DNA from 2 places in the Bradyrhizobium sediminis genome. Region 2 is predicted to be linked to the other one. Evidence: predicted binding sites of a transcription regulator. Region 2 holds the regulator's gene; the other holds the start of a gene.

Region 1 (15,544 bases), 1.8 Mb from region 2:
TCGGTCCTGGCACGCTGCGGCTTGTCGCGGCCGCCGCCGCGGTCGTTGTCGGCGCGGTCGCGCGAATTGGTGCGCATGCCGCGCGCCGACAACACCATGCGCCGGTAATCGTCGAGGTCGCCGTCATAGGTCGTGACCGCATGATCGGCCACCACCCACAATTGGTCGGCGCAGGCCTCGATCAGATAGCGGTCATGGGAGACCATGATGACGGCACCGGGAAAATCGTTGATCGCTTCCGCGAGCGCCGCGCGGCTGTCGATATCCAGATGGTTGGTCGGCTCGTCGAGAATGATCATGTTGGGGGCGGAAAAGGTCGCAAGGCCCAGCAGCAGCCGGGCTTTCTCGCCGCCCGACAGGCTCTTCACCAGGGTGTCGCCGGCCTTGCCGGAAAAGCCGATCGCGCCCACACGCGCGCGCACCTTGCTCTCCGGCGCGTCCGGCATCAGCTTGCGGACGTGATCGTAGGCCGAGCCGTCGAGATTGAGCTCGTCGACCTGATGCTGCGCGAAATATCCGACCGACAGCTTTTCCGCGCGGGTGACATGACCGGAGAACGGCGCCAGCTTGTTGGCCAGCAGCTTGACCAGCGTCGACTTGCCGTTGCCGTTGGAGCCGAGCAGGGCGATGCGATCGTCGGTATCGATGCGCAGGGTGACGCGATTGAGCACCGGCCTTGTCGGATCGTAACCGACCGAGACGTTGTCGACCGCGATGATCGGCGGCGACAGCATCTTCTCCGGCGCCGGAAATGAAATCTCGCGCACATCCTGCGTCACCAGCGCGGTGACCGGTTTCATCCGCTCCAGCATCTTGACGCGGGACTGCGCCTGGCGGGCTTTCGATGCCTTGGCCTTGAAGCGATCGACAAAGGCCTGCAGCCGCTTGCGTTCGTCGGCCTGCCGCTTGGCGTGCTTGGCGTCGAGCATCTCGCGCGTGGCGCGTTGTTCCTCGAACGAGGAGTAGGTGCCCTTGTACAGCGTCAGCTTGCCGCGATCGAGGTGCAGGATCTGGTCGACCGAGGTGTCGAGCAGATCGCGGTCATGGCTGATGACGATCACGGTTCGCGGATAGTTGGCCAGATGATCCTCGAGCCACAGCGTGCCTTCGAGATCGAGGTAGTTGGTGGGCTCGTCCAGCAGCAGCAGATCGGGCGCCGAAAACAACGTCGCCGCCAGCGCGACGCGCATCCGCCAGCCGCCGGAAAATTCCGAACAGGACCGCGCCTGGTCGGCGGTGGAGAATCCGAGGCCGCTGAGGATCGCCGCGGCGCGGGCCGGCGCCGAATGCGCATCGATATCGACGAGACGGGTTTGAATGTCGGCGATGCGCGAAGGATCGTGCGCGGTCTCGGCTTCGGCCAGCAGCGCATCGCGCTCCAGGTCGGCCTTCAGCACGACCTCGATCAGGCTCTCCGGACCGTCGGGCGCTTCCTGCGCGAGGCTGCCGATGCGCCAGCGCGGCGGGATGGTGATAGTCCCGCTTTCGGTCGGCAACTCGCCGCGGATCGCGTGAAACAGCGTCGATTTGCCGACGCCGTTGCGGCCGACAAAACCCACGCGTGCGCCGGGCACGATCTGAACCGAGCTGTTGTCGATCAACAGCCGTCCGGCAATCCGGACCGAAATGTCTGATATTGAAAGCATGCGGCGTTGTCACCGCTGCCGTCCAAAAACGCAACCTGTTAATTGAGCCGAATAGCCTCTGCGCGGGCTCCCGATGCTGCAATTATAGCCTGGTTCGGCCGCATTCGCCGGCCGGCTCTGTCAAATCGATCGGCTGGTTTCGCGCTCGGCAGTTCGTGACGAAGTTCCGCCTGGCGGTGGTTGCATCGAGGTGATGTTCGAGAACGGCCCCGGCCGCGGGGCGCGGCCGAGGCTGCATTCGTCGGAAGGGGCTCAATAGCAGCGATTCACCAGGCGCCAGCGGGGTCCCCACGGAGTCGGTACCAATCGCCGCACATAGCAGCCGCCATAGCCGTAACCGTAGGCCGGGCCGCCGACGACGATGCGCGGACCGCCCCAGCCCCAGCCGCGGTGCCAGCCACCATGCCAGCCATGACCGCCCCAGGCGGAGGCGGAGGTCGGCGCCAGCGCGGCCGCACCCAGCGAAGCCGCGGCAACGGCAACAAGCGAGAGTTTGCGTAACATGGTCGTCTCCTCAGGGTTCGGCGCTGTCAGCGCGCGGTGGAGTTGCTGCCCCGTAACGCCCCCGCATTCGCAAAGGCGCCCGGTCGATCGAAGCCTACCCCTGGGAACGTGAACGAAACCGGGACGCCGGTGTCAGAGAGGGTTCATATTCGTGAAATTGCTGTCATTTCGGCGCCGCCGGATCGCAGGGCGCGGCCCCGCGACATATCGCCTGATCGCTTGCCGTTCCCGGACGGCCGCTTGCCGTTCCCGGATGGCGCCGATATAAGCGCCGCAACTCCCTCCACCGCTATTCAAGGACGAGATCATGGCGATTGAACGCACCTTTTCGATTATCAAGCCCGACGCGACCGCGCGCAATCTGACGGGCGCGATCAACGCGGTGATCGAGAAGGCGGGACTACGGATCGTGGCCCAGAAGCGCATCCGCATGACTCGCGAGCAGGCCGAAACCTTCTACGCGGTCCACAAGGCGCGTCCGTTTTTCGGCGAACTGGTGGACTTCATGATTTCCGGACCGGTCGTGGTCCAGGTGCTCGAAGGCGAGGGCGCCGTGCTTCGGCATCGCGACGTCATGGGTGCAACCGATCCATCCAAGGCGGCCGAAGGAACCATCCGCAAGCTGTACGCGAATTCGATCGGCGAAAATTCCGTGCATGGCTCCGATGCCCCCGAGACGGCGGCGATCGAAATCGCTCAATTCTTCGCGGGCAACGAAATCGTAGGCTGATTGAACCCGGCAGCGGCAGATAATAGCCGCAGAGACGGCCATCCGGCCGAGAGGGACGCGCTGTGAACTGGCTGTTGCAAATTTTCGATCCGGCGACCATCGGAGCGTTCTTTACTCAGTTCCAGAGCGAGATGCAGCAGCCGGCCTTCTGGGTGGCGGTCGGCAAGATCATCTGGATCAACGTGCTGCTGTCGGGCGACAACGCGCTGGTGATCGCGCTGGCGTGCCGTGCGCTGGAGCCGCGCCAGCGGCTTTGGGGCATGATCTTCGGCGCCGCCGCGGCCGTGGTGTTGCGCATCATCTTCACTTTCATCGTCGCGACCTTGATGGCGCTGCCGTTCCTGAAGCTGGTCGGCGGACTGGCGCTGATCGTGATTGCCGCCAAGCTATTGGTGCCTGAAGACGAGGACGAGGAAGGCGTACAGTCGGCCTCGCATCTCTGGGCCGCAGTTCAGATCGTCGTGGTCGCCGACATCGTCATGAGCCTCGACAACGTGATCGCGGTCGCCGCCGCGGCGAAGGGCAGCGTCCCGTTGCTCGTGCTCGGCCTTGCCATCAGTATTCCCCTGATCGTCGCCGGGGCGGCGCTGATCATGGCGCTGCTCACCCGGTTGCCGATCCTGGTATGGGCCGGCGCCGCCTTGCTGGGCTGGATCGCCGGCGAGGTGATCGCGAGCGATCCGGCTGTCCAACCGGTGTTGCACGTCATCTTCGACGGCCCGGTCGGCGTCAAGCTCGACGCCTTGCTGGCGCTGTTCGGCGTGTCGCCGCGCTTTACCGGCGGCGGTCACGGCGCCGAGGTGGTTTGCGGCCTGATCGGCATTGTCATCGTGCTGGCCGCCGGATCGATCTGGCGGAAGCGCAAGCTGCAGGGCGGCGAGCATGCAGCGTCGCATGCCGCGGATGAGGCGGCGCAGACGATCGATCGGCCGTAAGTCGGGGCGATCGGGCTCCTTATCAGCTCCGCACGATCGATCCGGAGCGGCCGACCAGCCGCGCCAGCTGCTTGAACCGGCTGCCGACGCGATCGGCGACGAGATCGACCATTCGGTGCTCGAACACCAGCATCAGCTTGCGGCCCCGGCTTCGGAAATGGGTCAGCGGCAAGACGCCCGGCCGTGCCGCCGAGATCAGATGGGCGACGCGAAATACCGCGCCGAGCAGGCGGGCGCGCTCGATCATGGCCGGCGGCACCAGTTCCCGGATCACCGTCGGCGGTTCATTCTGTTCGCTCAGGCCCGCATAGCGGTAGAACACCGACAGCGCGACGAACGCCCGGCCCTGATGGCTGATCGAACCGAAATTTCCGTTGGTGATGAGATTGAGGGTCTGCTCGCCCCGATGGTCGGGATGCACCCGCCATCCGATGTCCGACAGCAGGCAGGCGGCGTGCCGCAGGCGGCGATCCTCGTCGGTTTCCTTCAGCCTGACGACCCGGACCAGGCGATCGGTCCATTCGATCAATTCCTCCGCATGGCGTGCGGATCGCGACAGCAACTCGTTCAGGGTCTGCGCGGCGCAGATCAATCCATCCTTGGAGCGCTCGGCCTGCGGCAGCATCGCGTAAAGCAGGCCCTCGCGCACGCCGAAGGTCGAGAACACGATGGTCTTCGGCTTGGCGACGCGAATGATGTATTCGAGCACGAGGGCTGCATAGGTCAGCAGCGGCCGTCTGGCGTCGGCGACAACCTCGATATTGGCCAGCATGTTGGCTGAAGCGAGACGGCGCAGGCGCTGCGCGAAATCCAGCGCATCCGCCGCCGGAAGCGAATAGCCATGCATCACCCCCAGCGGATAACCGCTCTGGACGATGTGAATGCGCGCCAGCGCCCGCCACGTTCCTCCGACCGCATAGAAGGTGCGGCCGCGGCCGGCCTTGAGCTGCGCAACGTCGGCAAGGTCGTTCCTGACGATGCGTTCGGCGCGCTTCAACGACTTGTGCGAGATATCCTGCAGCGCCAGGCTTCCGAGCCGGAGCGTCACGCCACGGCGAACGCGGTTGCCGTGCACGTCGATCAGCTCCAGCGAACCGCCGCCGAGATCGCCGACGATGCCATCCGGGTTATGGACGCCGGAAACGACGCCCAGCGCGGACAGCTGCGCCTCGCGCGGACCCGACAGGATCTCGATCGGACAGCCGCAAATGCGCTCGGCCCTGGCGATGAAATCGGGGCCGTTGCTGGCGTCGCGACAGGCGGCGGTGGCGATGGCGTGGACGCGGCCGACCTTCATCACCCGGCACAGCGCGCGAAAACGCCGCAACGAGGTGAGGGCCTTGGCGACGGCGTCCGGCGCCAGCAGCCCGGTGGTCTGAACCTCGCGGCCGAGGCCGCACAAAGCCTTCTCGTTGAAGATCGTGGTCAGGCTGCGCGCCATCGATTCGTAGACGACGAGACGCACCGAATTCGAGCCGATGTCGATGACCGCGACGCTGGACGCGCGCTTGCGCGGCCGCTTCACCGCGTGGACCCCTTATGAGGACTGATGGCGCTCGGTACGGCGCGTGAGGCGGCGCGGTGAAGATTCCTTGAGCGACTTTCCACGGCCTGACAGACTCGGATGCGTCATGAAGTAATTGTGCAGATTGAACGGCTCTTCGCCCTTCGCGGCCTTCATACGCGTTGACGACCCATCCGGCAACAACTGCCAGCTCTGCTCGTTGTCCTTGAGATTCGCGACCATGATTTGCTCGAGAACCTGCTGATGCACCGTGGGATTTTGCAGCGGACAGAGGACTTCGACGCGCCGGTCGAGGTTGCGCGGCATCATGTCGGCGGAGGAGATATACACAGCAGCTTTTGCGCTGGGCAGGCCCTGTCCCATCCCGAAGCAGTAGATTCGGCCGTGTTCGAGAAAGCGGCCGATGATCGACTTGACCCGGATGTTTTCCGAAAGTCCGGGGATGCCGGGCCGCAGGCAGCAAATTCCGCGCACGATCAGCTCGATTGGCACGCCGGCCTGTGACGCCTCATAGAGCGCGTCGATGATGTCGGGATCGACCAGCGAGTTCATCTTCAGCCAGATTCCCGCCGGCTTGCCGTGACGGGCAAAGTTGGTCTCGCCGCGGATATGTTCGAGCATCCGCTTGCGCAATGTCAGCGGCGACACCGCCATCTTCTCGATGTCGCTCGGTTCGGCATAGCCGGTGATGTAGTTGAACACCCGTGCTGCGTCGCGCCCGATGATCGGATCCGACGTGAAGTAGGACAGGTCGGTGTAGATGCGCGCAGTCACCGGATGATAGTTGCCGGTGCCGGTATGGACGTAGGTGGTGAGGCTGCCGCCCTCGCGGCGCACGATCAGCGACAGCTTGGCGTGGGTCTTCAATTCGATGAAGCCGTACACCACCTGGACACCGGCGCGTTCGAGGTCGCGCGCCCAGCGGATGTTGGCCTCCTCGTCGAACCGCGCCTTGAGTTCGACCAGCGCGGTCACCGACTTTCCGGCTTCCGCGGCCTCCGCGAGTGCGCGCACGATCGGCGAGTTGTTCGAGGTGCGATACAGCGTCTGCTTGATCGCGACGACGTCGGGATCGCGGGCGGCCTGCTGCAGGAACTGCACGACGACGTCGAACGATTCGTAAGGATGATGAACGATCAGGTCCTTCTGCCGGATCGCCGCGAAGATATCGCCGCCATGATCGCGCACGCGTTCGGGGTGGCGCGGCACATAAGGAGGGAATTCGAGATCGGGCCGGTCGAGCCGGGTCAGTTGCGACAGCTCGTTCATCGCCAGCACGCCGTCGACCAGCAACACCTCGTCGTCGGAGGCGGAAAGCGCCCGCTGCACGAACGCCCGCAGCTCTTCCGGCATATTGGCCTCGATCTCGAGCCGGATCACCGATCCCCGCCGACGCCGCTTCAGAGCGGTTTCGAACAGCCGGACCAGGTCTTCCGCCTCTTCCTCGATCTCCAGTTCGCTGTCGCGGATGATGCGGAAGGCGCCCTGGCCCTTGACGGTATAGCCGGGGAACAGCCGGCCGATGAACAGGCCGGTGGCCTGTTCGAGCGTAATCAACCGCACCGCGCCGTCCTTGGTCGCGGGCAAGCGGATGAAGCGGTCGATCTTGCCGGGCATGCGGATCAGCGCGTTCATCGGCTTGCCGTCGGCAGTCCGCGCCAGCTGCAGTGCCACGGTGAAGCCGAGGCTCGGGATGAACGGAAACGGATGCGCCGGATCGATCGCCAGCGGCGTCAGCAACGGGAAAATATTGTGGAGGAAATGGTCCTCGATCCAGGCTCGCTCGGTCTTGGTGACATCGCGGCCGTCGACCAGAACGATGCCGACGTCGGCCAGGATGCCGCGCAGATCGCGCCAGATGGCCTGCTGGTCGCTGGCGAGCTTTGATACCGCCTCGTTGATCAGCACCAGCTGCTCGGCCGGGGTCAGGCCGTCGGGGCTGCGCTCGGCAATGCCCTCGCGCACCTGGGCCTTGATGCCGGCGACCCGGACCATGAAGAATTCGTCAAGGTTATTGGCGGAAATCGACAGGAACCGGACCCGCTCCAGCGCGGGATGGCCGGGATTGACGGATTCCTCGAGCACCCGGCGATTGAAATGCAGCCAGGAAAGCTCGCGATTGATGAAGCGTTCGGGGCTGGAAGCGATCGCCGGAGCCGTCTCGGCTTCTGTCTCTTTCTCTTTGATTACAATGGGTTGTGAGGATTCCATAAAGTTTAAGTCCATCCCGGCGCCCGGCTTGCGCGATTCCGTTCGAATGCGGCAGCAGAGCATGTGTTATCGCGATGACGTTTCAATGACATTGATGTTCTCGCCCGTTGCGCCGTCAAGATGGCGCAACGCCCCGGGGGATCTAGGCGTTGCGCAGCAATTCGGCAGCCAGCGCCCGGGTCACCGGACGGCCTAGCCGCAGGGCTTCGGCGTCGAGCATTTCGACAGCCTGGCGTACGGCCGCATAGGAACGTTCGATCCGGGTGGCGAGATAGCCAACCACGGTTTCGTCGACGCTGAGCTGCCGGTCGGCGCAAAATTTGACGATCAGGGCACGAAACAGTTGATCGTCAGGCGGCAACAGCGACACCGCCGGTACCGCGCGCAGGCGTGACCGCAGATCGCGCAACTCGACGGCAAACGCCGATGGCGGTTCGCGCGCGGTGATCAGGACGAACGCCTCGTCCTCGCGCGCCAGATTCATCAGGTGGAACAGCGCCCGTTCATCGACATCAGACGGTCTGAGGTCCTCGACCACCAGCGCCCCCGTCGCCAGCGCGCCGGGCACGGCGGCCGCGGTCAGCGCATGCGCCGAAATCGAGCGGGCGCCGGCTTGCTCGGCCCAGATCGCGGCGAGATGGCTCTTGCCGGAGCCCTCCGGGCCGACCAGCAGCATGATGCGGTTCGGCCATTCCGGCCAACTGTCGACCAGCGCCAGGGCCGCCTCGTTGGCGGGGCCTTCGAGAAAATTGTCGCGGGTCAGGCTCTCTGCGTGCGGCAGCGCGAATGCAAGCTGACGAGGTTGAACGCGGGCCGCCACGAGAAAGTTCTCCATGCCGGCACCGGCCGGCGCATACCTATAGCGCTTTCAGGCGAAGTGGACACCGGTTCGCCGCGAGAAAAGCGCTTCGAAACAAGGCCTCTATTTTACGTCGATCGTACTCATATGCCGCACCCACTCCACCAGATAGAGGGATACGGAAACCAGCGTAAACACCGTGACGAAACCCATCAGGATCAGATCATAGGGCGTCGGATTGAAGCCGAAGCCCAGCGCCGCGAGCACCAGTGCCGCGAACGCCACCTGCGCCACCGTATTGAGCTTCGATACCATCAACGGCTTCATCGGGATCGGCTTGCCGAACAACCATGACACAATCACGGCGGCGACGATCATGATGTCGCGCGAGACCACGAGGATGACCAGCCAGCGCGGCACCGCGCCCCAGATTCCGAGCGCGACGTAGATCGAGACCAGGAGGGCCTTGTCGGCGAGCGGGTCGAGCAGGGCGCCCAGTTCGCTCGCCATATTGAAGCGCTTGGCGAGGAAGCCATCGACCGCGTCGCTGACGCCGGCGATGATGAAGATCGCAAAGGCGATTTCCATCTGGTTGGAGGCGATCGCCCAGACGATGACCGGCACCAGCAGGATGCGGCCCAGCGTAATGATGTTCGGAATACTCAACTCGGCGCTTCCCGGCTACCGGCCTGATTTCGCGTATGATCCGGCCCTTTGCAGCCCAGACCGGTTCTTGTCTACATAGTATATGCTGATGCCGCTTGCGAGCCATTGCACATCAGCGGAATCCGACGTAACCAGCCGCCGTCATCTGGATTAGGGCATGATCGACCGCAAAAACGGGCTCACTTACGCGGATTCGGGCGTCGATATCGATGCGGGCAATCGTCTGGTCGATCTCATCAAGCCGATGGTTCGCGCCACCGCGCGCGCCGGCGCCGACGCCGAAATCGGCGGGTTCGGCGGGTTGTTCGACCTCAAGGCCGCCGGCTTCAAGGACCCGGTGCTGGTGGCGGCCACCGACGGCGTCGGCACCAAGGTCAAGATCGCCATCGAGACCGGCCTGCATGGCGGCATCGGCATCGACCTGGTGGCGATGTCGGTCAACGACCTCGTGGTGCAGGGCGCCGAACCGCTGTTCTTCCTGGACTATTTCGCCTGCGGCAAGCTCGATCCGGAGGCCACCGCCGTGATCGTCGCCGGCATCGCCGAGGGCTGCCGGGAATCCGGCTGCGCCCTGATCGGCGGCGAGACCGCGGAAATGCCCGGGCTCTACAAGGATGGCGATTACGACCTCGCCGGTTTTGCGGTCGGCGCCGCCGAGCGCGGCACCTTGCTGCCGCGGCCCGACATCGCCGCCGGCGACGCGGTGATCGGGCTTGCCTCGTCGGGCGTGCATTCCAACGGGTTTTCACTGGTCCGCAAGATCGTCGAGGTGTCGGGCCTCGGATTTGAGGCCAAGGCGCCATTTTCGCCGGTCATGACGCTCGGCGGCGCGCTGCTGGCGCCGACCCGGCTCTATGTCCGGTCATGCCTGCGCGCGATCCGCGAGACCGGCGCGGTCAAGGGGCTCGCCCACATCACCGGCGGCGGTTTCACCGACAATATCCCGCGCGTGCTGCCGAAGCATCTCGGCGTCGGCATCGACCTCGCGCGCCTGCCGGTGCTGCCGGTGTTCAAGTGGCTGGCCGCGCAGGGCGGCATCGCCGAGCTCGAGCTGTTGCGCACCTTCAACTGCGGCATCGGCATGATCGCTATCGTCAAGCCGGACGCCATCGAGCAAGTCACCGCCATTCTCACCGAAGCCGGCGAGAACGTGGCGTTGCTGGGCGAGGTGATCCCGGCCGAGAACGATCATCGCGTGGTCTATAACGGTCATCTCGATCTCAAATGGTGAGATCGATCTCGCATGGGTGAAGCCGTGAAGCGCCGTGTTGCAATCCTGATTTCCGGGCGCGGATCGAACATGGCTGCCCTGATCGAGGCGGCACGGCCCAGGGATTTCCCGGCCGAGATCGTGGTCGTGATTTCCAACCGCGCCGATGCCGGCGGGCTCGATCGCGCCAGAGCCAGCGGCATCCCGACCGTCACCATCGAAAGCAAGCCGTTCGGCAAGGATCGGGCGGCGTTCGAGGCGGTGCTGCAGACGGCGCTGGACCAGCACAGGGTCGAGCTGATCTGCCTCGGCGGCTTCATGCGGCTGTTCACGGCCGAATTCGTGCAGCGCTGGTTCGGCCGGATGCTCAACATCCATCCCTCCCTGCTGCCGTCGTTTCCGGGCCTCGAACCGCAGGCCCAGGCGTTGCGTGCCGGGGTGAAAATCTCCGGCGCGACCGTGCATTTCGTCATTCCGGAAACCGACGCCGGTCCGATTCTGATGCAGGGCGCGGTCGCGGTTGCCGATGCCGATACGCCGGATACGCTGGCCGAGCGTATCCTCGGCATCGAACACCGCATCTATCCCGAGGCGCTGCGGCTGCTTGCCAGCGGCCAGGTCCGGCTGGAGGGCGATGTCTGCAAAACCTTGGCCAAAGCGAATCCCGACAACACGCTGATTTCGCCTGCCACCGAATGATGCAGCGCCTCTGGCGTCATCAACTCGCGTCACTTCTTGGTCTCGCAAAACAGAGGGAGCCCCATGATTACATTGTTCGGTTCCGGTCCCAATTTCGGTCTTCCCGACGCAAGCCCTTTCGTCACCAAGGCCGAAACCTTACTGCGGATGTCGATGCTGCCATTTGAGAAAGCGCTGATGAGCTTCTCGAAGGCCCCCAAGGGCAAGATCCCCTATATCGACGACGATGGTGAGCTGCTCGGCGATTCCACCTTTATCCGCTGGCACCTCGAAAAGAAGTACGGGGTCGATTTCGACAAGGGCCTGACGAGCGAACAACGTGCGACGGCGTGGGCATTCGAGAAAATGGCCGAGGACCATCTCTACTGGGCCACTGTCCACATGCGCTGGATGGATGAAGTGAACTTCAATCGAGGTCCCCGGGAATTCTTCAAAGCTGCGCCCGCCGTCATCCGCCCGCTGGTCGTCGCGATGGTCCGGCGCCGGGTCCGCAATTCCTTGCACGGCCATGGCATGGGACGACACAGCCCGAAGGAGATCGTCGAGCTGGGAACGCGTTCGCTCCAGGCAATTGCAGACCACCTCGGCAGCAAACCATTCTTCATGGGCACTGAGCCGACCGGCGCCGACGCCACCATCTTTGCGTTTGTCGTCAGTGCGATGTGTCCCGTCTTCAAGTCGCCGCTGCAGGAGGCGGCCGCGAGCCACGACAATCTGCGTCATTACGTCGGCCGCATGGTCGCGCGGTTCTATCCGGAACTTGGCGAACTCGCCGGATGCAAGGCGGCGGCCTGAAATATCCGAGAGTCAAAAAACAGGATTCCCCGACGGCTTGCCCGGCGAGCATCGAGCGGGACCGGTAAAGGGAGAACAGCAATGGCAAAGGTCGCGATTGTCGGCTGCGGCGCCATGGGATCGGTCTATGCCGCGCTCATGGTCGATGCCGGTCACGAGGTTCACGCGGTAACGCTGTGGCCCGATCACGCCGAGGCGATGGCGTCGAGGGGCCTGCGCTGCGAAGGCGCCAGCGGCGATCGCACGGTGCCGATCCATGCATCCACGACGACGGATGGCATCGGGCCGTGCGATCTCGTCATCATCGCCACCAAGGCATTCGATGTGGAGGCGGCGGCGCAGTCCTGCATTTCCCTGCTCGGTCCGGAAACCATCGTGCAGACCATCCAGAACGGATTGGGATCGCCGGAAATCGCCGCACCGATCCTCGGCGCCGATCGTATTGCGGTCGGCGTCGTCGGCGGGTTCGGCGCCTCGATACGGGCGCCCGGCCACGCCCATCACAACGGCATGGAGATGATCCGGTTCGGCGCGTTTGCCGGGCTGCCGAAGCAGCTTCTGCAAGCCTCGGCGAAGATCTGGGAGTCCGCAGGCTTCAAGGTCGCGCTGTTCGACGACATCAGGCAGATGGTCTGGGAAAAGCTGATCATGAACGTCGCCTTCTCGGGGACGTCCTGCACCACCGGGCTGACGATCGGCGAAATCCTCGGCGATGCCGACGCCTGGAGCGTGGCGCGGGGCTGCGCCGAGGAAGCGATCGCGGTGGCGAAGGCCTGCAATATCCGGCTCAACGTCGGCGATCCCCTGGAGCACATCCGCAAACTCGGCGGCAAGATACCGGACGCCCGGCCGTCGATGCTGCTGGATTACAATGCCGGCCGCCGATGTGAGGTCGATGCCATCAATGGCGCGATTCCCCGTCTCGGCAAGCCGCTCGGGGTCGCGACGCCCGTCAACGAGACGGTGGTCGGCATCATCAGGGCGCGCGAACGCCGGATGCTCGCAACGAGCTAGTCCCGCCGATATTTGCGAAACAAGATCCCCCGGCAAGGGCCGGGGGGTGCATCAGGATTGCTTGCGCGGATCGTGACGTAGCTTAGGAGACCTTCAGATTTTCCGCGGATGTCTTGCCGCGATTTTCCACAAGGTCGTATTCAATCACCTGATTTTCGTTGAGGGTCGAGAGTCCAGCGCGCTCGACCGCCGAGATATGGACGAACACGTCCTTATCGCCGACCATCGGCTTGATGAACCCATAACCCTTGGTCGGGTTGAACCACTTGACGGTGCCTTTTTGCATCGCCTGTCTCCTGGTCTAGACATAAAAAAGACGCGGCCACGCATTTCGCGTGCCACGCCACAAGCGGGATTCCGGAAGTCTGCTGGATTTCCTAGTCGCGAAACGCACAGTCGAACGGCCTAAATCCGATTGTACCGAATATTGCAACACGAAATCCCTGCGTTAGCAAGCCTCTGGCGTGGCTCAGGAAATCGAGAGCGATTCAATCGCTCGTTACTGACTGTGGCAGCGGAACAACAACGCCGCGCTATCCTATGCTGCGAAGCACCCTGACCGATTGACGCTCCCCGCGAACTGGGCGCAAATCGGCTCGGCCGATGAGGAATTGGCATTTTTCGAGCCGGCGCTCCTGTTTGGGACTGAAATTCATGCGCTGCTCATCGCGGCCTTCGCGAGCAAATTGGGCTGGACTGGGCCGCAGGCTGTTCATGGTCTTTGCGTCGGCGCTTCTTCTTGCTGCTGCCGCCGTCGCGTCGTCGCCGGCTCAGGCCCAATCCCCAACCCCGACACCGACCCCGACTCCAACACCGTCGCCGACCCCCAGTCCAACACCGACGGTGATCAATTCCAGTTTCTCGGCGGGTTCGACGGTGACGAACCTCGGCAGCAATTTCCTGGAGCGCCTTGGCAATCAGGCGACATCCGGCCTCGGCAAGGCGTTGGGCAGCAATCCGGGGGGCGGCGGCGCATCCGAGAGTACCGAGGCCCCGCAGTTCCGCACCTGGGGCGAGCTCTACGGGCTTTCGGCCACCGCCGGTCCGCTCGGCTATTTCGTTGGCGATCGACGCCGCACCTGGGGCGGCGTCGCGGGATTGGGCGCGCGCGTCGCGCCCGGCGTCAACGTCGGTTTCTCGGTCGATCAAAGCCGCACCGCCATCGACATCCCGCTGGCGCTGCAGTCGGCGACGCTCGATCTCACCCAGCTCGGATTCAGTGCCTCGGTCGACAAGGGGCCCTGGACCTGGGCCATCGCCCTGGTCCACGGATTCGGGAAAGTGAATTCAAGCCGCGACACCGGGTTCGGCGTGGCGACCGCTGGTTACAACGCCAGGCTCGACGGCGCGCTGACGGAACTCAGCTATTACTGGAGCCAGGACCAGAGCCGCATCGTGCCGAAGGCCGCGTTCGAATATGTGCGCGCCTCGACCGGATCGCTGCAGGAGTACGGCGGGCTCGATCCGGTCGCGGCATCAGGCGCAACGGCGGCGCGCGCGCGCGTCCTGGTCGGCGCCGAGATCGGGCATTACTGGATTTTCGACCGGAAGATTCTCGACTTGTCCGCCTACGGCAAGTTCGTCGACAATGTCATGCAGAATTTCGGCGCGGTCACGGTCAGCCTCGGCACCCAGAGCATCCTGGTGCAGGGCATCGGCGAAAGCCGGTACGGTGCGGATGCCGGGGCGTCGGCTTCGCTCAGCCTGAGCAACACCGCGCGGCTCTATATCAACTACGATGGCAAGTACCGCGCCTCGATGCAGTCGCATCAGGGCACGCTCGGCGTCGAGTTCAGGTGGTAGTGCCGCTGCCCGATCAGGCCGGCCCCGCAGCCACATATCCCTGCAGGCCGAAATTCGTCCTGGATGCCGCCATCATCGGCACGAGGTCGTTGGGATGGATGAACTCGTCCTTGAAGCAAGGATAGGTTTTCGGGTCGAAGATCTTCTTCAGCCAGTCGATGACGATCTTGTGCCGGTCGGAGTTTCGAAACTCCTTGTGATAGGTGAGCCACAGGTCGGCGTGATGATGGACGCCGAGGTCGACGGCAACCAGCGCCGCTCCGAGCGCCACCGAAGACGTCGGCAGGAATCCCATTCCTGCGCCGCGCTCCACCGCATACAGCACGCCGATGCTGGAATTGGTCTTGATCCCGACGATGCCCTCCAGCGACGTCAGTCCCAGCACCCGGGCATAGGCGGAATCGTCGATCTGCGGCGCATGCTGGATCACCAGCCGGTGTTTTCTGATTTCGGACAGCGTGGGAACGCCATGCAGCTTGCGATAGTCTTCCGAAACGAATGCATAAATATGCAGCCGGCCGAGCTTGGTGACGATGAGGTCGGGATTGGTCGGCCGCTCGAGCTGGATCGCGATATCGGCTTCCAGCCGGGCGACGTCGGCCTGCTCCATCGCGCAGCGAAGATCGACCGTGATCTTGCGGTAGGTTTTCTGGAAGTCGATCAGCCGCGGAAGAATCCAGAAATTGCCGGGACCCTCGGTGACCGCGACGCGGACCGTGCCGGCGGCATCGTCTGACCGGGCCGCGCGCCGGAAAATGTTGAAGGCGTGACGTTCCATTTCCATCACGTCGCCGATCATCGCCGAACCTGCGTCGCTCAGCGTCAATCCGCTCTGGTCGCGCAGGAACAGCTTGCAGCCGATGGATTCTTCGAGCCGGTCGATCCGGCGCATCAGCGTGGTGCTGGTTACACCGAGTTCTTCTGCCGCATTGCGAAAGCTCTTGTATCGCGCACAGGCCAGAAACGATCGCAGGTCATCCCAGGATGCATCCAGAACTTCGTCGGTC
Region 2 (15,544 bases):
TTGGCGTCGCTGCTGCTGGGCTTTGCCATGGGCTGGATTGCGGTGGTCCAGCGCGGCCAGGGCGTGTCGAAGGTGCTGGCGCGATGGCTGGCGGGATTGGCGGCGGCGCTGGTCGCCGCGGCGGTCGCGCGCGTGATCCCCGGCCGCCCCGGCTATTGGCTCGACCTCGGCCTGGTCATGTTTGCCGTGTATCTGGCCGGCTGCGCGGTGGGATCCTGGCTGCGCGACTGGGTGGTCTCGCGGCCCAAGCCAGCGGCATGATGTCACGAAAATTTCATTGCCGCCGCGCAGTCTCGCAGGCCACCGGATCGGCCGGCCGGAGCGAATACCGCAAAAACTGTCCATCTGGTGTCACGAATTCCCCCTAATATATTGAAGGAACGCGTTTTATTTCGGCTTGCGCGAATTCCACTCCGGCTCAAAACGCGCTACCACTCCAATTCAGGGAGCAGGCGTGGCGCCGGGGCGGCAGAGATCGTCAGGCAGCCGCCGTCGTGGGATCGCAGTTAGAGGTGGAGATGCTGGAAGCAATACGCAGGGCGATCTCGTTTCTGCGCCAGAAGCAAATCCTGCACAAGCTAGGTGTTGTGATCAGCATCACGGTGATCGGCATCGCTTGCTACGTGCTCTATCACATGCTGCGCGGCATCGACACCAACGAGGTGATCGGCGCCATCAAGGCCACCGAGCCGCGCCAGATCGTGCTGGCGGCGCTGTTCGTGGCGGCGGGATATTTCACCCTGACATTCTATGACCTGTTCGCGGTCCGCGCGATCGGCCATTGCGAGGTTCCCTACCGCGTCAACGCGCTCGCCGCGTTTACCTCCTATTCGATCGGGCATAATGTCGGCGCCAGCGTCTTTACCGGCGGCGCGGTGCGCTACCGGATCTATTCCGCATGGGGATTGAATGCGATCGACGTCGCCAAGATCTGCTTCCTGGCCGGCCTGACATTCTGGCTGGGCAATGCCGCGGTGCTCGGGCTCGGCATCGCCTATCATCCGGAAGCCGCAGCCTCGATCGACCAGCTGCCGCCCTGGCTGAACCGGCTGGCCGCGTTCGCCGTCATCATCGGGCTGGTGTCCTATGTGGCCTGGGTCTGGGTGCAACCGAGGGGGGTCGGCCGCGGGCCCTGGACCGTGACGCTGCCGGGCGGGCCGCTGACGCTGCTGCAGATCGCGATCGGCATCGTCGATCTCAGCTTTTGCGCGCTGGCGATGTACGTGCTGGTGCCGGATGAACCCAATGTCGGCTTCGTCGTGGTCGCGGTGATCTTCGTGTCGGCGACGCTTCTGGGCTTCGCCAGCCATTCCCCCGGCGGGCTCGGGGTGTTCGACGCGGCCATGCTGGTCGGCCTGTGGCAGATGGACCGTGAACAACTGCTGGCGGGGATGCTGCTGTTTCGCGTTCTCTATTACCTTGCGCCGTTCGTCATATCTGTAATCCTGCTGACGTTCCGGGAAGTCGTCCTCGGCGCGCGGATGAAGCGGCTGCGCCGGGCGGAGCCCGGCCCCGAGGTGACGCCGAAACACGGGGCGGTATACGCGCGCGAGCGCGGGGAAACCGGAACCACGTGACCTACCCGAACGGGAAGAGAGCCGGCCCGATGGCGTTGCACGATTCTTCTCCTGCTTCCTTTTTCTCGCCGTGGCCGGACCGGCTGCGGCATTCAGCCATCATCCTGCTGGCCGCGGCTCTCGCTCTGACGGTGCTGGTCGTATTCGGCGACCTGGCGCCGTTGCGTGCCGCGGCGGTTTTCTTCTGCATCGGCGCGGCTGCGCTGGTGCCGTGGCGGCTGCATGGCGACGTGGCGTCCCGGGAAGATGTCCGCGCGGCCAATCCGGTCGAAGCCGCAGCCGTCAGCGCCGTCGTCGCCGGCATGCCGGATCCGGCCGTGCTGCTCGACCGCGCCGGCCGCGTCCTCCACCTCAATGCGGCGGCGGCGCAGCTTGCGCCGGCGCTGCGCAAGAACGAGCTCGCGCAATTCGCGCTGCGCTCGCCCGAGATCATCACCGCATTGCGCGAGGCCATCGCCACCACGGAATCCAGGCGCGCGACCTATCTCGATCATGTGCCGGTCGACCGCTGGATGGAGCTGATCATCACCCCGGTGCCGGTGCCGACGCTGTTCGGCGGCACCGAAAAATGCATGCTGATGACGTTCCACGACCAGACGCCGCTGCGCCGGGTCGAGGAGATGCGCGCCGATTTCGTCGCCAATGCCAGCCATGAACTGCGCACGCCGCTGGCGGCGCTGTCGGGCTTCATCGACACGCTGCAGGGCCCGGCCAGGGACGACGCCAAGGCGCGCGAGCGCTTTCTCGGCATCATGCACGCCCAGGCCACGCGGATGGCGCGGCTGATCGACGACCTGTTGTCGCTGTCGCGGGTCGAACTGTCGGCGCATGTCCGCCCCGACACGCTGGTGGATATCGTGCCCATCATCCGTCAGGTCGCGGACGGGCTGGAGCCCTTGGCGCGCGAACGTCAGGTCGCCATCGACATCGACCTGCCGGATACGCCGGTGGTGATCGCCGGCGATCGCGAGGAGCTGCTGCGGCTGTTCGAGAATCTGGTCGAGAACGCGCTGAAATACGGCGCCTCCGGCGGCAAGGTGATCGTCTCGCTGGTCTCGGCGGTGTCGGGCGAAGGCCAGCCGGAAGTCCGGGTCATGGTGCGCGATTTCGGCCCCGGCATCGCGCCGGAACACCTGCCGCGGCTGACCGAGCGGTTCTACCGGGTCGATGTCGGCGACAGCCGCGCCCAGGGCGGTACCGGGCTTGGTTTATCGCTGGTGAAACATATTCTTAACCGCCATCGCGGCCGACTGTTGATCGAAAGCGTGCCCAAGCAGGGCGCCACCTTTACCGCCGCTTTTCCCCAGTCGAAGACTTCGGAATCGGCATAAATACAAGCGATTTCAATTGCTTGTCACTGTCATCCAACTGTCACGAAAGCTTCGTAAAAGCAAACGTGTACCGATCCTAAACGGACCGGCGTGAGCGCAGTCGGGCGCGTCAGGCGCTTCGCTCACCCATATGGAGACAGCCATGAATTTCATGAAAGCGATCGTCGCTGCCGGCCTGGTCGCCGCATCGACGTCGGCATTCGCCGCCGACATCACGGGCGCGGGCGCTACGTTCCCGTTCCCGCTCTATTCGAAATGGGCCGACGCCTACAAGAAGGAGACCGGCAACGGCCTGAACTATCAGTCGATCGGCTCCGGCGCCGGCATCAAGCAGATCGTGGCCAAGACCGTGACGTTCGGTGCCAGCGACATGCCGCTGAAGCCGGAGCAGCTCGAAAAGGAGGGGATGATTCAATGGCCGCAGGCGATGGGCGCCCTGGTGCCGGTCGTGAACCTCGAAGGCATCAAGCCGGGTGAGCTGGTGTTTTCCGGCGAACTGCTCGGCGACATCTATCTGGGCAAGGTCAAGACCTGGAACGACCCCGCGATTGCCAAGCTCAATCCGAAGCTGAAGCTGCCCAGCGACGCCATCACCGTGGTGCGCCGCTCGGACGGCTCCGGCACCACGTTCCTCTGGACGGACTATCTCTCAAAGACCAACGCCGAGTGGAAGGCCAAGGCAGGTTCCGGCACCGCCGTCGAGTGGCCGACCGGCGTCGGCGCCAAGGGCAATGAAGGCGTCGCCGGCAATGTCAGCCAGACCAAGAATTCGATCGGCTATGTCGAATACGCCTATGCCAAGCAGAACAAGCTGACCTACGGCGCTGTCATCAACAAGGCCGGCAAGACCGTGCAGCCGACCGTTGCGGCATTCCAGGCTGCGGCGGCCAATGCCGACTGGGCCGGTGCCAAGAACTACTTCGTGATCCTGACCGACCAGCCCGGCGAAGCCTCATGGCCGATCACCGGCGCGACCTTCATCCTGATGCACAAGGAGCCCACCGACAAGGCGGCTTCGGGCGAAGCCATCAAGTTCTTCAAATGGGCCTTCGCCAAGGGCGCCAAGATGGCCGAGGAACTCGACTACATTCCGATGCCGGACTCCGTGGTCAAGCTGATCGAGAAGACCTGGTCGGCCGACATCAAGAGCTGAAGTGTTTCCGGAGGAGAGGTCCGCCTCTCCTCCGTCCTCTTCTGCCGGCGGCATCAGGCTCTGGCCGGCTCATGTCGAGTAGCATAAAGTGCAAAAGGGGATTGGCGTGGCAGACATGGCCGTTCAGAGCGATGTGATGGAAGCCAGCGGGCCTTACGATCGCGCCAGAGCCCTCAACGCGTTCAAATTCGGCGACGTCACCTTCTACTGGATCACCCGTGCCTGCGCGATCTCGGTGCTCCTGATCCTCGGCGGCATCATCCTGTCGCTGATCGCGGGCGCATGGCCTGCGATGAAGCAGTACGGTTTTTCCTTCCTGTTCACCGCGCGCTGGGCGCCGTCGGCCGACCCGCCGGTGCTCGGCGCGCTCGGTCCGATCTACGGCACGCTGGTCACCTCGGTCATCGCAATGCTGATCGCGATTCCGGTGGGGCTCGGCATTGCGATCTTCCTCACCGAGCTCTGTCCGCAATGGCTGCGCCGCCCGATCGGCATCGCCGTAGAGCTGCTCGCCGGCATCCCCTCGATCATCTACGGCATGTGGGGGTTCTTCGTGCTCGGCCCGTTCCTGGCCGATAGCTTCCAGCCGTTCATGATCCGCCTGTTCGACGGCGTCCCGGTGCTCGGCTCGATTTTCGCCGGCCCGCCGTCCTATCTCAGTCTGTTCAACGCGGCGCTGATTCTCGCGATCATGGTGCTGCCCTTCATCACCGCGATTTCGGTCGACGTATTCAAGACGGTGCCGCCGGTGTTGAAGGAAGCCGCCTACGGCGTCGGCTGCACCACCTGGGAAGTCGTCCGCAACGTGGTCATTCCCTACACCCGGGTCGGCGTGATCGGCGGCATCATGCTGGCGCTCGGCCGCGCGCTCGGCGAAACCATGGCGGTGACCTTCATCATCGGCAATGCCTTCCGCATCACGGGTTCGGTGTTTTCTCCGGGCACCACGATCTCGGCGGCGATCGCATCCGAATTCGCCGAGAGCGACGGGTTGCATCAGTCCGGCCTGATCATGCTCGGCCTGTTGTTGTTCGTATTGACCTTCTTGGTGCTGGCCTCGGCGCGGCTGATGCTGATGCGGCTGGAAAAGAAGGCGGGGAACTGACCATGAACCCGATTTACGTCCGCCGCCGCCGCTTCGATGTCGTTATCAAGTTCCTGTGCCTCGGCGCGGCAATCTTCGGCGTCACCTGGCTGGCCTTGATCCTGTTCACGCTGTTCTACAACGGCCTTGCCGGGCTCAATTGGCAGATCTTCACCCAGAACACCCCGCCGCCGGGGTCGACCGAAGGCGGTCTTCTCAACGCCATCACCGGTTCGATCATCATGACCGTGATCGGGGTCGGCATCGGCGCGCCGCTCGGCCTGTTCGCCGGCACCTATCTGGCCGAGTACGGCAGGAACGACCGGCTCACCTCGGTGATCCGCTTCATCAACGATATCCTCTTGAGCGCGCCCTCGATCATCATCGGCCTGTTCATCTACGGCGCCATCGTGGTGCCGATGGGCGGGTTCTCGGCCTTCGCCGGCTGCCTGGCGCTCGCCGTGATCGTCATTCCCGTGGTGGTGCGCACCACCGAGGACATGCTGCTCCTGGTGCCCAATCCGCTGCGCGAGGCGGCAAGCGCGCTGGGCCTGCCGCGTTCGCTGGTCATCAAGCGTATCGCCTACCGCGCCGCGCGCGCCGGCCTGATCACCGGCGTATTGCTGGCCACCGCCCGCGTCGCCGGCGAAACCGCGCCCTTGCTGTTCACCGCGCTCTCCAACCAGTTCTTCAGTCTGGATCTGACCAAGACCATGGCCAACCTGCCGGTCACCATCAACAACTTCGTGCAGAGCCCCTACGTCTACTGGAAGCAGCTCGCCTGGAGCGGGGCCCTGCTGATCACCCTGACCGTACTTGCCCTGAATATTGGCGCACGCATTCTCGGCGCCGAGAGGACCGCGAAATGAACGATCTTTCCGTATCGATGAGTACTGCGGGCGGACCCGTCCCGTCGGTGGTGTTGCCCGAGGCGCCGGCCAAGATTACCGCGCGCGGTCTGAATTTCTACTATGGCGAGCACCACGCGCTGAAGGACATCAACATCGCGCTCGGCACCCACCGCGTCACCGCCTTCATCGGGCCGTCCGGCTGCGGCAAGTCGACCCTGCTGCGGATCTTCAACCGGATGTACGATTTGTATCCGGGGCAACGCGCCACCGGCCAGGTGATGCTGGACCAGACCAACATCCTCGATCCCAGGCTCGATCTCAACCTGCTGCGGGCGCGCGTCGGCATGGTGTTCCAGAAGCCGACGCCGTTTCCGATGACGATCTACGAGAACATCGCGTTCGGCATCCGGCTCTATGAGAAGATCTCCAAATCGGAAATGGACGGCCGGGTCGAAAAGGCGCTGCGCGGCGGCGCGCTGTGGAACGAGGTCAAGGACAAGCTCAACGCCTCCGGTCTCAGCCTGTCCGGCGGCCAGCAGCAGCGGCTCTGCATCGCCCGCACCGTGGCGGTGCGGCCCGAGGTGATCCTGTTCGACGAGCCGTGCTCGGCGCTCGATCCGATTTCGACCGCCAAGATCGAGGAACTGATCACGGAACTGGCGGAGGACTACACCATCGCCATCGTCACCCATAATATGCAGCAGGCCGCGCGCGTCTCCGACAAGACCGCCTTCATGTATCTGGGCGAACTGGTCGAATTCGACGACACCAACAAGATCTTCACTTCGCCAAGCGACCGGCGCACCCAGGACTACATCACCGGCCGGTTCGGCTGAGGAGAGAAAAATGGCTTCTGAACACACCGCCAAGGCGTTCGACAGCGATCTGCAGGAATTGACCCGGCTGGTCTCGGAGATGGGCGGTCTCACCGAGCGCATGATCGTCGACTCCGTCGACGCGCTGATCCGCCGGGATGTCGCGCTCGGCAAGCGCGTCGTCGCCGCCGACGCCGAAATCGACCACCTGCAGCACGTCATCGAGGAACGCGCGGTGCTGACCATCGCCCGGCGTCAGCCGATGGCGGTGGACCTGCGCGAGATCGTCGGCGCCATGCGGGTCGCCATCGATCTGGAGCGGATCGGCGACCTCGCCAAGAACATCGGCAAGCGGGTCTCGGCGCTGGAGAGCGATTTCCAGCCCCTGAAACTGATCCGCGGCCTCGAGCACATGACCGACCTCGTGCAGGGCCAAATCAAATCCGTGCTCGACGCCTATGCGGCGCACGACCTGCCGGCGGCGATGAGCGTGTGGAAGGGCGACGAGGAGGTCGACGCCATCTGCACCTCGCTGTTCCGCGAGCTCCTGACCTACATGATGGAAGATCCGCGCAATATTTCGTTCTGCATCCATCTGATGTTCTGTGCCAAGAACATCGAGCGGATCGGCGATCACGCCACCAATATCGCGGAAACCGTGTTCTACATGATCGAAGGCCAGCAGATGGTCGACAAGCGCCCGAAAGGCGACATGACGACCTTTGCCGCGACCGTGCCGGACTGAAAGAGCGTCGCGTGAAGCGAATATCACAACAGAGAAGGCCAGGAATATGAGCGCGCGCATTATGGTGGTGGAAGACGAGGAAGCGCTCACCACGCTGTTGCGCTACAACCTCGATGCCGAAGGCTACGACGTCGAAACCGTCGGGCGCGGCGACGACGCCGACACGAGGCTGAAGGAGCGCGTGCCCGATCTGGTCGTGCTCGACTGGATGCTGCCCGGCCTGTCCGGCATCGAACTGTGCCGCCGCCTGCGGGCGCGGCCGGAGACGCGGCAGCTGCCGATCATCATGCTGACCGCGCGCGGCGAGGAGAGCGAGCGCGTGCGCGGGCTCGCCACCGGTGCCGACGATTACATCGTAAAACCCTTTTCGGTGCCGGAATTGCTGGCGCGGGTGAAGGGCCTGTTGCGCCGCGCCAGTCCCGAGCGGCTGGCCACCGTGCTGACCTATGGCGACCTCGAACTCGACCGCGAAAAGCGCCGCGTCGCGCGCTCCGGCCGCCCGATCGATCTCGGCCCGACCGAGTATCGCCTGCTGGAATTTTTCCTCGAGCATCCCGGGAGAGTGTTCAGCCGCGAGCAGCTGCTCGACAGCGTCTGGGGCCGCGACATCTATATCGACGAGCGCACCGTCGACGTGCACATCGGCCGCCTGCGCAAACTGCTCAACCCCGGCCGCGAGCAGGACCCGATCCGCACCGTCCGCGGCGCGGGTTATGCGCTGGACGACAGGTTCGCCAAGGCGGAGTAATTCCCAGCCGTCGTCCTCGCGAAAGCGAGGACCCAAAACCACCGATGTTGATTGTTTGAAAAGCTGGAGCACCAGCTCGGCATAACCACGAACATCCGTGGTTATGGGTCCCGGCGTTCGCCGGGACGACAAGTGTTGGATACAGCCGAGCTTACCGCGTCGGCTTCGCCGGTTGCCGGCGGCGGTCGCTGGCCGGCTGGTAGGCGATGCGCGAGTGGTGCGCGCAATAGGGCAGGCTGGTCAGCGCCTTGCCGCCGCAGAAGAAGAATTCCGGGCTCGAGGGATCGCCGACCGGCCAGTGGCAGGTGGCTTCGTTCAATTCCAGCAGCGACAGCCGCTGGCTCATCGGCACCACGTTGTCGTAGGCGATCGGATCCGGCTCCATCTCGACTTCGAAGGCATGGGCCAAGGCGGTATTGCCGCGCGACACCGGACGCGACACCCGCATCATGTGCTGGGCCGGGCGCGCCTTGCGTTGGCGGGGCGCGGCCGAGGTGGAGGGGCTCTTGGCGCGGCCGGACAGGCCGAGCCGGTGGACTTTGCCGATTACCGCATTCCGCGTCACATTTCCAAGTTCCGCGGCGATCTGGCTGGCCGAAAGTCCGGCCTCCCAGAGCTTTTTCAACTGCTCAACGCGATCGTCGGACCAGGTCAATACCGTCATCGCACTCTTCCCTTCGCGTCGCGCCGGCCAGTACGAGGGCGGCGCTGCGATGCCAAATCTCAAAAATCCCTGCCGGCAGAATCCCTTAGCCCTCGCCGGGCGCGAAAACCGCACCCGAACGTGTACGCTGAACACCAACGACTAGAGGATCAGAACCGCCGCAACGAGATGTCGTACCCGACAGCGGAGAAGCTACAATATGGCGTGACTCCCGCGCAAGAGTCAGCGCGGTTGCGTCCACATGTTCCGTCGCCCGGATATCGCCGCACCGCAATCTTACGGGCCATTTTGGCCTTCGCGTGACCGATTGACAGTTATCGCCGCGCGCCTAGAATGCTTCTCACGTGCCGCCCGAAAAGGCGGCACGTTTTGTTTTCCGGGACTTGTTGCGATGCAAATGGCGCCAATGCGCGCATCGTGGCCGGCCTAACCGTCAGTGATCGCCATGACCAAGAGCGCGACGTCGCATCTGCTCCCCGTATTCGCCAGGGTCGACCTCGGTTTCGAGCGTGGCGAGGGCGCGTGGCTGATCGCGACCAACGGCGAGCGTTATCTCGATTTCACCAGCGGCGTCGCGGTCAATGCGCTCGGCCATTGCCATCCGCATCTGGTCGCCGCATTGCAGGAGCAGGCCACAAAACTCTGGCACATGTCGAACCTGTTCAAGAGCCCGGACGGCGACAAGCTTGCCGCGCGGCTGTGCGAAGAGAGCTTTGCCGATTTCGTGTTCTTCTGCAATTCCGGCGCCGAAGCGATGGAATGCGCGATCAAGATCGCGCGCCGTTATCACGCCGCCAAGGGACACCCCGAACGCTATCGCCTCGTCACCTTCGAAGGCGCGTTCCACGGCCGCACGCTGGGGACGCTGGCGGCGACCGGCTCGGCGAAATATCTCGAAGGCTTCGGACCGCCGCTGGATGGCTTCGACCAGGTGCCGCATGGCGATCTCGAAGCGGTGAAGAAGGCGATCGGTCCGCAGACCGCGGGCATCCTGATCGAGCCGGTGCAGGGCGAGGGCGGCGTGCGCACCGCGCCGAATTCATTCTTCAAGGCGCTACGCCAGCTTTGCGACGACAACGGCCTGCTGCTGATCTTCGACGAGGTGCAGACCGGCATGGGCCGTACCGGCGATCTCTTTGCCTATAAGCGCCTCGGCGTGGTGCCCGACGTGATGCCGCTGGCCAAAGCGCTCGGCGGCGGTTTTCCGATCGGCGCCTGTCTCGCGTCCGCGGAGGCCGCCTCCGGCATGACGCCGGGTTCGCACGGCTCGACCTTCGGCGGCAATCCGCTGGCGGTCGCCGCCGCCAACGCGGTGCTCGATGTGATGCTGAAGCCCGGCTTCTTCGAGCACGTGCAGAAGATGTCGCTGCTGCTCAAGCAGAAGCTGGCTTCGGTGGTCGATCGTTATCCCGAGGTGCTCGCGGAAGTTCGCGGCGAAGGCCTCCTGGTCGGCGTCAAGGCGGTAGTGCCCTCGGGCGATCTGGTCACGGCGCTGCGCGACCAGAAACTGCTCACGGTCGGCGCCGGCGACAATGTGGTGCGGTTCCTGGCGCCGCTGATCGTGAGCGAAGCCGAGATCGAGGAATCCGTGAGCCGCCTCGAACGCGCCTGCATCGCGCTGTCGGGCGACCAGTTGAAGAAGGCGGCGGGGTGATGAGCAAGGCCCTTCGTCATTTCCTCGATATCAACGAATTGCCGCCCAAGGAGCTGCGCAACATGCTGGCCGCCAGCGTCGCCATGAAGGCGAAGCTGAAGGCGCATGAGAAATCCAAGAAGCCGCTCGAAGGCAAGACGCTGGCGATGATCTTCGAACGGCCCTCGACCCGCACGCGGGTATCGTTCGACGTCGGCATGCGCCAGCTCGGCGGTGAATCGATCATGCTGACCGGCGCGGAGATGCAGCTCGGCCGCGGCGAGACGATCGCCGACACCGCGCGCGTGCTGTCGCGCTACGTCGACGCCATCATGATCCGCATCCTCAACCACGATGCGCTGCTGGAACTCGCCGCCCACGCCACCGTGCCCGTGATCAACGGGCTGACGCGGCGCTCGCATCCCTGCCAGGTGATGGCGGATCTGATGACCTTCGAGGAGCATCGCGGCCCGATCGAGGGCCGCACCGTGGCCTGGACCGGTGACGACAACAACGTGCTGGCCTCCTGGGCGCATGCGGCGGAGCGCTTCAAGTTCAAGCTCAACGTCGCCACCCCGCCGCAGCTCGCGCCGAACAAGGCGATGAAGGACTGGATCAAGGCGACGCAGGCGCCGATCGTGCTCGGCAGCGACCCGGAAGCCGCCGTGCGCGGCGCCGACTGCGTCGTCACCGACACCTGGGTGTCGATGGGCGACAAGGACGGCGAGCACCGCCACAATGTGCTGAAGCCCTACCAGGTCAACGCCAAGTTGATGTCGCTGGCCAAAAAGGATGCGGTGTTCATGCATTGCCTGCCCGCGCATCGCGGCGACGAGGTCACCGACGAGGTGATCGACGGCCCGCAGTCGGTGGTGTTCGACGAGGCCGAAAACCGCCTGCACGCGCAAAAGGGTATTTTGGCCTGGTGCTTCGATGCGGTGGCGTGAGCGAAAATTAAGCATCGTCGTCCCGGCGAACGCCGGGATCCATACCGCGTGATCTCTCGTTTTCGCGATGTGGTAGACGTTTCGAGCAACGATTAACGGCGGTGGTTATGGTTCCCCGCTTTCGCGGGGACGACAGATTGCCCCCTTTCGTTTTGCCCTCGCCGACCCCAGATAAAGCGCCATGACGTCACAATCCCCCGACATGAAAATCTCCCAGGAAACCCCGATCCGCGCGCCGTCGTCTGTGCCGGTCGACGATGCGGTGCTGCCGTTCGAGGTCGCTTCCCTCGATCTGCGCGGCCGTTTGACCCGGCTCGGCCCCGCGCTCGACGACGTCCTCACCAAGCACGATTATCCGGCCCCGGTCGGCAAGCTGCTCGGCGAGGCGATCGTGCTGGCGACGCTGCTCGGCTCGTCGCTGAAATTCGACGGCCGCTTCATCCTGCAGACCCAGACTGACGGCCCGGTGTCGTTCCTGATCGTGGACTTCCAGGCCCCGGATCGCCTGCGCGCCTATGCGCGCTACGACGCCAAGCGGCTGAAGGAGGGCCAGGATTCCGGCGCGCTGCTCGGCAAGGGCCATCTCGCCATGACCATCGATCAGGGCCCGGACATGAGCCGCTATCAGGGGCTGGTGGCGCTGGATGGCGGCAGCCTCGAAGACGCCGCGCACGAATACTTCCTGCGTTCCGAACAGATACCGACGCGGGTACGTCTCGCCGTCGGCGAGGAATGGCGCGGCGGCGGCGATGGACCGAAGCACCGCTGGCGCGCCGGCGGCGTGCTGCTGCAGTTCCTGCCCAAGGCGCCGGAGCGGGCGCGGCAGGCCGATCTGCATCCGGGCGACGCGCCGGAAGGCGCGGTCACCCACACGGTGGCGGAAGACGACGCCTGGATCGAAGGCCAGTCGCTGATCTCGACGGTGGAGGATATCGAGCTGATCGATCCGGATCTGTCCGGCGAGCGGCTGCTCTATCGTCTGTTCCACGAGCGCGGCGTTCGCGTGTTCGCGCCGCTGTCCTTGCGCGCGCAATGCTCCTGTTCGCGCGACGCGGTGTCGGCGATGCTGAAGAGCTTCGCACCTGACGACCGCGCCGCGATGGTCAAGGACGACAAGGTGTTGGTGACCTGCGAGTTCTGCTCGTCGGTCTACCAGTTCACCCCGCACGAGGCGGGCGTGGAGGAGTAGGGGCGGGCGCGGCCGCGTTCCTCGCCTGCAGTTTGGTGTGGCCGCGGGCGGCCACAGGCCATCGCGCCCCGACAGTACAGAAGCTGAACTAGAGGCTTTCTGCGTTCCGGCTTAGGTTTCGCGCTTCGTCATCGCGGAGATTCCCGCCATGGCGGCGAGCGGGCTGTGCGCGACATGGCAAGCGGCGCCGCCGTGACCCCGACATTTCCGTCTTCGCCCATTTTCGTGCTGGAGCAATCGTGCGCCAAATCAATCCGCCGCAAGCCCGGCTTGCGCCATCCCTCCCCCGTTCCGCGCGCCCGATCGATCGAACGCACGATGACGAAACGCTGAGACGGCTCATTGCGACGATCTATGATGCTGCGCTGATGCCGGCGCTGTGGTCCGATACGCTTGCCCGGATTGGAAGTTTCGTCGGCGGAGACGGCGGCGGGCTTCTCTCCAAGAACATCGTAAGCAAGGACAGCACGCCGTACCATCATTTCGGAGTCGACCTGCAACAGGTGCGGGTCTACGCCGATACGCATTCGAGGCTCGACCCGGTCGCGACCCTGCCATCGTTCGAGGTCGAACAGGTCGTCAGCATTCCCGAACTGGTGCCGGACGACGAGTTTCGCCGCGGACGGTTCTTCCGGGAATGGATGCAGCCGCAGGGCTGGGTGGATGCCGCGAACTGCCTGCTGGAAAAGTCGGGCTCCAATTGCTCGTTCCTGACGATCCTTCGCAGCGAAAGGAACGGCGCGGTCGACGATGTCATGCGCCGGCGGCTGGCGCTGGTGGTGCCGCATATACGCCGCGCGGTGCTGATTGGAAAAGCGATCGATCTCGAGAAGACCAGGGCGGCGGCATTGGCCGATGCGCTCGACGGACTGAGCGCCGGCCTGTTCCTGATCGCGGCCGACGGACGGCTGGTTCACGCCAATTTGGCCGGAAACGGCATGCTGGCCGCCGGAGATCTCCTGCGCGCGATGCACGGTCAGTTGGTGTTCTGCGACAGGAGGGCCGATGCGCTGCTGCAGCAGGCGCTGGCTGTCGCGACTGATGGTGACGCCGGGGCCGGTGTAAGGACCACGGCCCTGCCCCTCGCGGCAGGCGGCGGCGATCGCTATGTCGCTCATCTTCTGCCGCTGACGTCGGGTGTGCGGCGCCGCGCCGGCATTGCCTGCGACGCAACGGCCGCGGTGTTCGTTCGCAAGGCGGCGCTGGTATGCCCGTCTTCGCCGGATGTCATTGCCGACGCCTTCAATCTGACGCCGGCCGAGTTGCGGGTACTGCTCGCCGTCGTCGAGGTCGGCGGCATTCCCCGGATTGCCACGGTGCTGGGCGTCGCCGACTCCACGGTCAAGACCCATGTCGGCCGTTTGTTTGACAAGACCGGCACCAGCCGGCAGGCCGACCTCGTCAAGCTCGTCGCGGGATACAGTTCCTTTCTGGTCAACTGATTTCGATCGGGAGTCCTGAACGACGCAGCCGCTTCCGCGCAGGTGTGGACGCGGCTGCATTGGGGCTGTTGCAAGGCTTTCGCCTGGTCCAGCGGCCTTTTCCTAGTGCGGAAAATCCCGGTGGCGCCGAGGCGCCGGGGGAGTGCGCCCCCCTGCCGAGCCACCCATGCCCGTACCGCCATCGGCGCCAACGCCCTTGCTGGCGCCGGGTTTGACGCCAAACGCGTCGCTGCTGCCGGTGCTGACTGGGCGGGGTCCGGTGTTGTCGCGCGCGAACGCGGCACCCGCGACCATGATGAAAGCCGCGGCCAGCGGGGCCGCGAGACGGAATGTCGTCCGGTGATTCTTCAGCATGTCGGTCTCCTGTCTGGTTGGTCGCTCTGATTTCGGCCGACTGACCGAGTTGTCGGAACAGGGAAGGGGATCCGTGAACCGGGTGCGATGTTGACGGCAAAGCCGACGAGCCGCGTCCGCCGTTCAGTGGACGCGGCCCGCATCACGCATCCCCATAGTCCGCCGCATTCATCGAGCGAGCGGAGAGCGTTTGCTCGTCAACAAAGGAGAAGAGAAATGCGCATTTCTGACATCATCGCCGCCGCATCGAGACCGGCTGCCTCAGCCGCCGTGGCCGCCGTTCTGATCGCATCGATGGCCGCGCCGGCTTCCGCCAAGGTATCGCGCTGCGATGTGTCGTGGGTGTCCTGCACCAATACCGCCGCCAAATGCTACAACTCCACGAAATGCTATCAAAGATGCGACCAGAAGTACCGCATCTGCAGCAAGTGAGCTGGGCGCGCCGCCGCTATGGCGGCGGCGTGTTCCTGCTCGATCGCCTCGTCGGCGCGAGCCGGCATCTGGCGCGGATTAACGCACGGGTGTGGCGAGCGCCGTGCCTCCGCCCCTAGTTCAACACCCGCTTGCTGTCGGGGCTGTCGAGCGAAAACGCCGGCACGTCGATCTCGAATTTCTCGCCGTTCTCGCTGACCATCTGGTAATGGCCGCTCATGAAGCCCGAGGCGGTCGGCAGCGGCACGCCGGAGGTGTATTCGAAGCGCTCGCCGGGCGCCAGCACCGGCTGCTCGCCGACCACGCCTTCGCCGCGGACTTCCTGCTTGCGTCCCGCCGCGTCGGTGATGATCCAGTGCCGGGTCCGCAACTGCACGGTCTCTTCGCCGGTATTGGTGATGACGATGGTGTAGGACCAGAAATATTGGCGATTTTCGGCCGACGAGCGCTCGGGGAGGAAGTTCGGCTCGACGGTAACCTCGATCTGGCGGGTAACGGCGCGGTACATGCGAACAATCCAGAATCCTTGAGGCCCATCATACCGAAAAGTCCCGACGGAACCAACCTCCGGGCGCCGTC

What was found. Region 2 encodes PhoB, which activates phosphate uptake and scavenging genes when phosphate is short. Its sites were predicted from a motif close to TGTCATNNANCTGTCAT; they were not measured.
Region 1: KMZ68_RS12085 (RNA degradosome polyphosphate kinase) is a predicted target of PhoB. The motif match lies at 7,626-7,642, and genes of this name have one in related genera.

What each region holds. Positions count from the first base shown of each region.
Region 1 covers NZ_CP076135.1:2,539,522-2,555,065, forward strand. The annotation lists gene KMZ68_RS12060 (ABC-F family ATP-binding cassette domain-containing protein) at 1-1,646, opposite strand, end outside; gene KMZ68_RS12065 (sulfur globule protein precursor) at 1,899-2,150, opposite strand; gene ndk (nucleoside-diphosphate kinase) at 2,458-2,880, shown strand; gene KMZ68_RS12075 (TerC family protein) at 2,943-3,815, shown strand; gene ppx (exopolyphosphatase) at 3,838-5,340, opposite strand; gene KMZ68_RS12085 (RNA degradosome polyphosphate kinase) at 5,353-7,551, opposite strand; gene KMZ68_RS12090 (DnaA ATPase domain-containing protein) at 7,694-8,371, opposite strand; gene KMZ68_RS12095 (CDP-alcohol phosphatidyltransferase family protein) at 8,474-9,016, opposite strand; gene purM (phosphoribosylformylglycinamidine cyclo-ligase) at 9,174-10,247, shown strand; gene purN (phosphoribosylglycinamide formyltransferase) at 10,272-10,925, shown strand; gene KMZ68_RS12110 (glutathione S-transferase family protein) at 10,989-11,720, shown strand; gene KMZ68_RS12115 (ketopantoate reductase family protein) at 11,802-12,734, shown strand; gene KMZ68_RS12120 (cold-shock protein) at 12,817-13,020, opposite strand; gene KMZ68_RS12125 (autotransporter outer membrane beta-barrel domain-containing protein) at 13,389-14,537, shown strand; gene KMZ68_RS12130 (LysR family transcriptional regulator) at 14,551-15,544, opposite strand, start outside.
Region 2 covers NZ_CP076135.1:728,753-744,296, forward strand. The annotation lists gene KMZ68_RS03490 (hypothetical protein) at 1-261, shown strand, start outside; gene KMZ68_RS03495 (lysylphosphatidylglycerol synthase domain-containing protein) at 519-1,577, shown strand; gene KMZ68_RS03500 (ATP-binding protein) at 1,607-2,908, shown strand; gene pstS (phosphate ABC transporter substrate-binding protein PstS) at 3,051-4,061, shown strand; gene pstC (phosphate ABC transporter permease subunit PstC) at 4,168-5,166, shown strand; gene pstA (phosphate ABC transporter permease PstA) at 5,169-6,014, shown strand; gene pstB (phosphate ABC transporter ATP-binding protein PstB) at 6,011-6,832, shown strand; gene phoU (phosphate signaling complex protein PhoU) at 6,843-7,556, shown strand; gene phoB (phosphate regulon transcriptional regulator PhoB) at 7,603-8,304, shown strand; gene KMZ68_RS03535 (GcrA family cell cycle regulator) at 8,456-8,968, opposite strand; gene KMZ68_RS03540 (aspartate aminotransferase family protein) at 9,414-10,622, shown strand; gene argF (ornithine carbamoyltransferase) at 10,622-11,548, shown strand; gene KMZ68_RS03550 (Hsp33 family molecular chaperone) at 11,730-12,737, shown strand; gene KMZ68_RS03555 (helix-turn-helix transcriptional regulator) at 12,977-14,179, shown strand; gene KMZ68_RS03560 (hypothetical protein) at 14,282-14,533, opposite strand; gene KMZ68_RS03565 (hypothetical protein) at 14,750-14,965, shown strand; gene apaG (Co2+/Mg2+ efflux protein ApaG) at 15,081-15,473, opposite strand.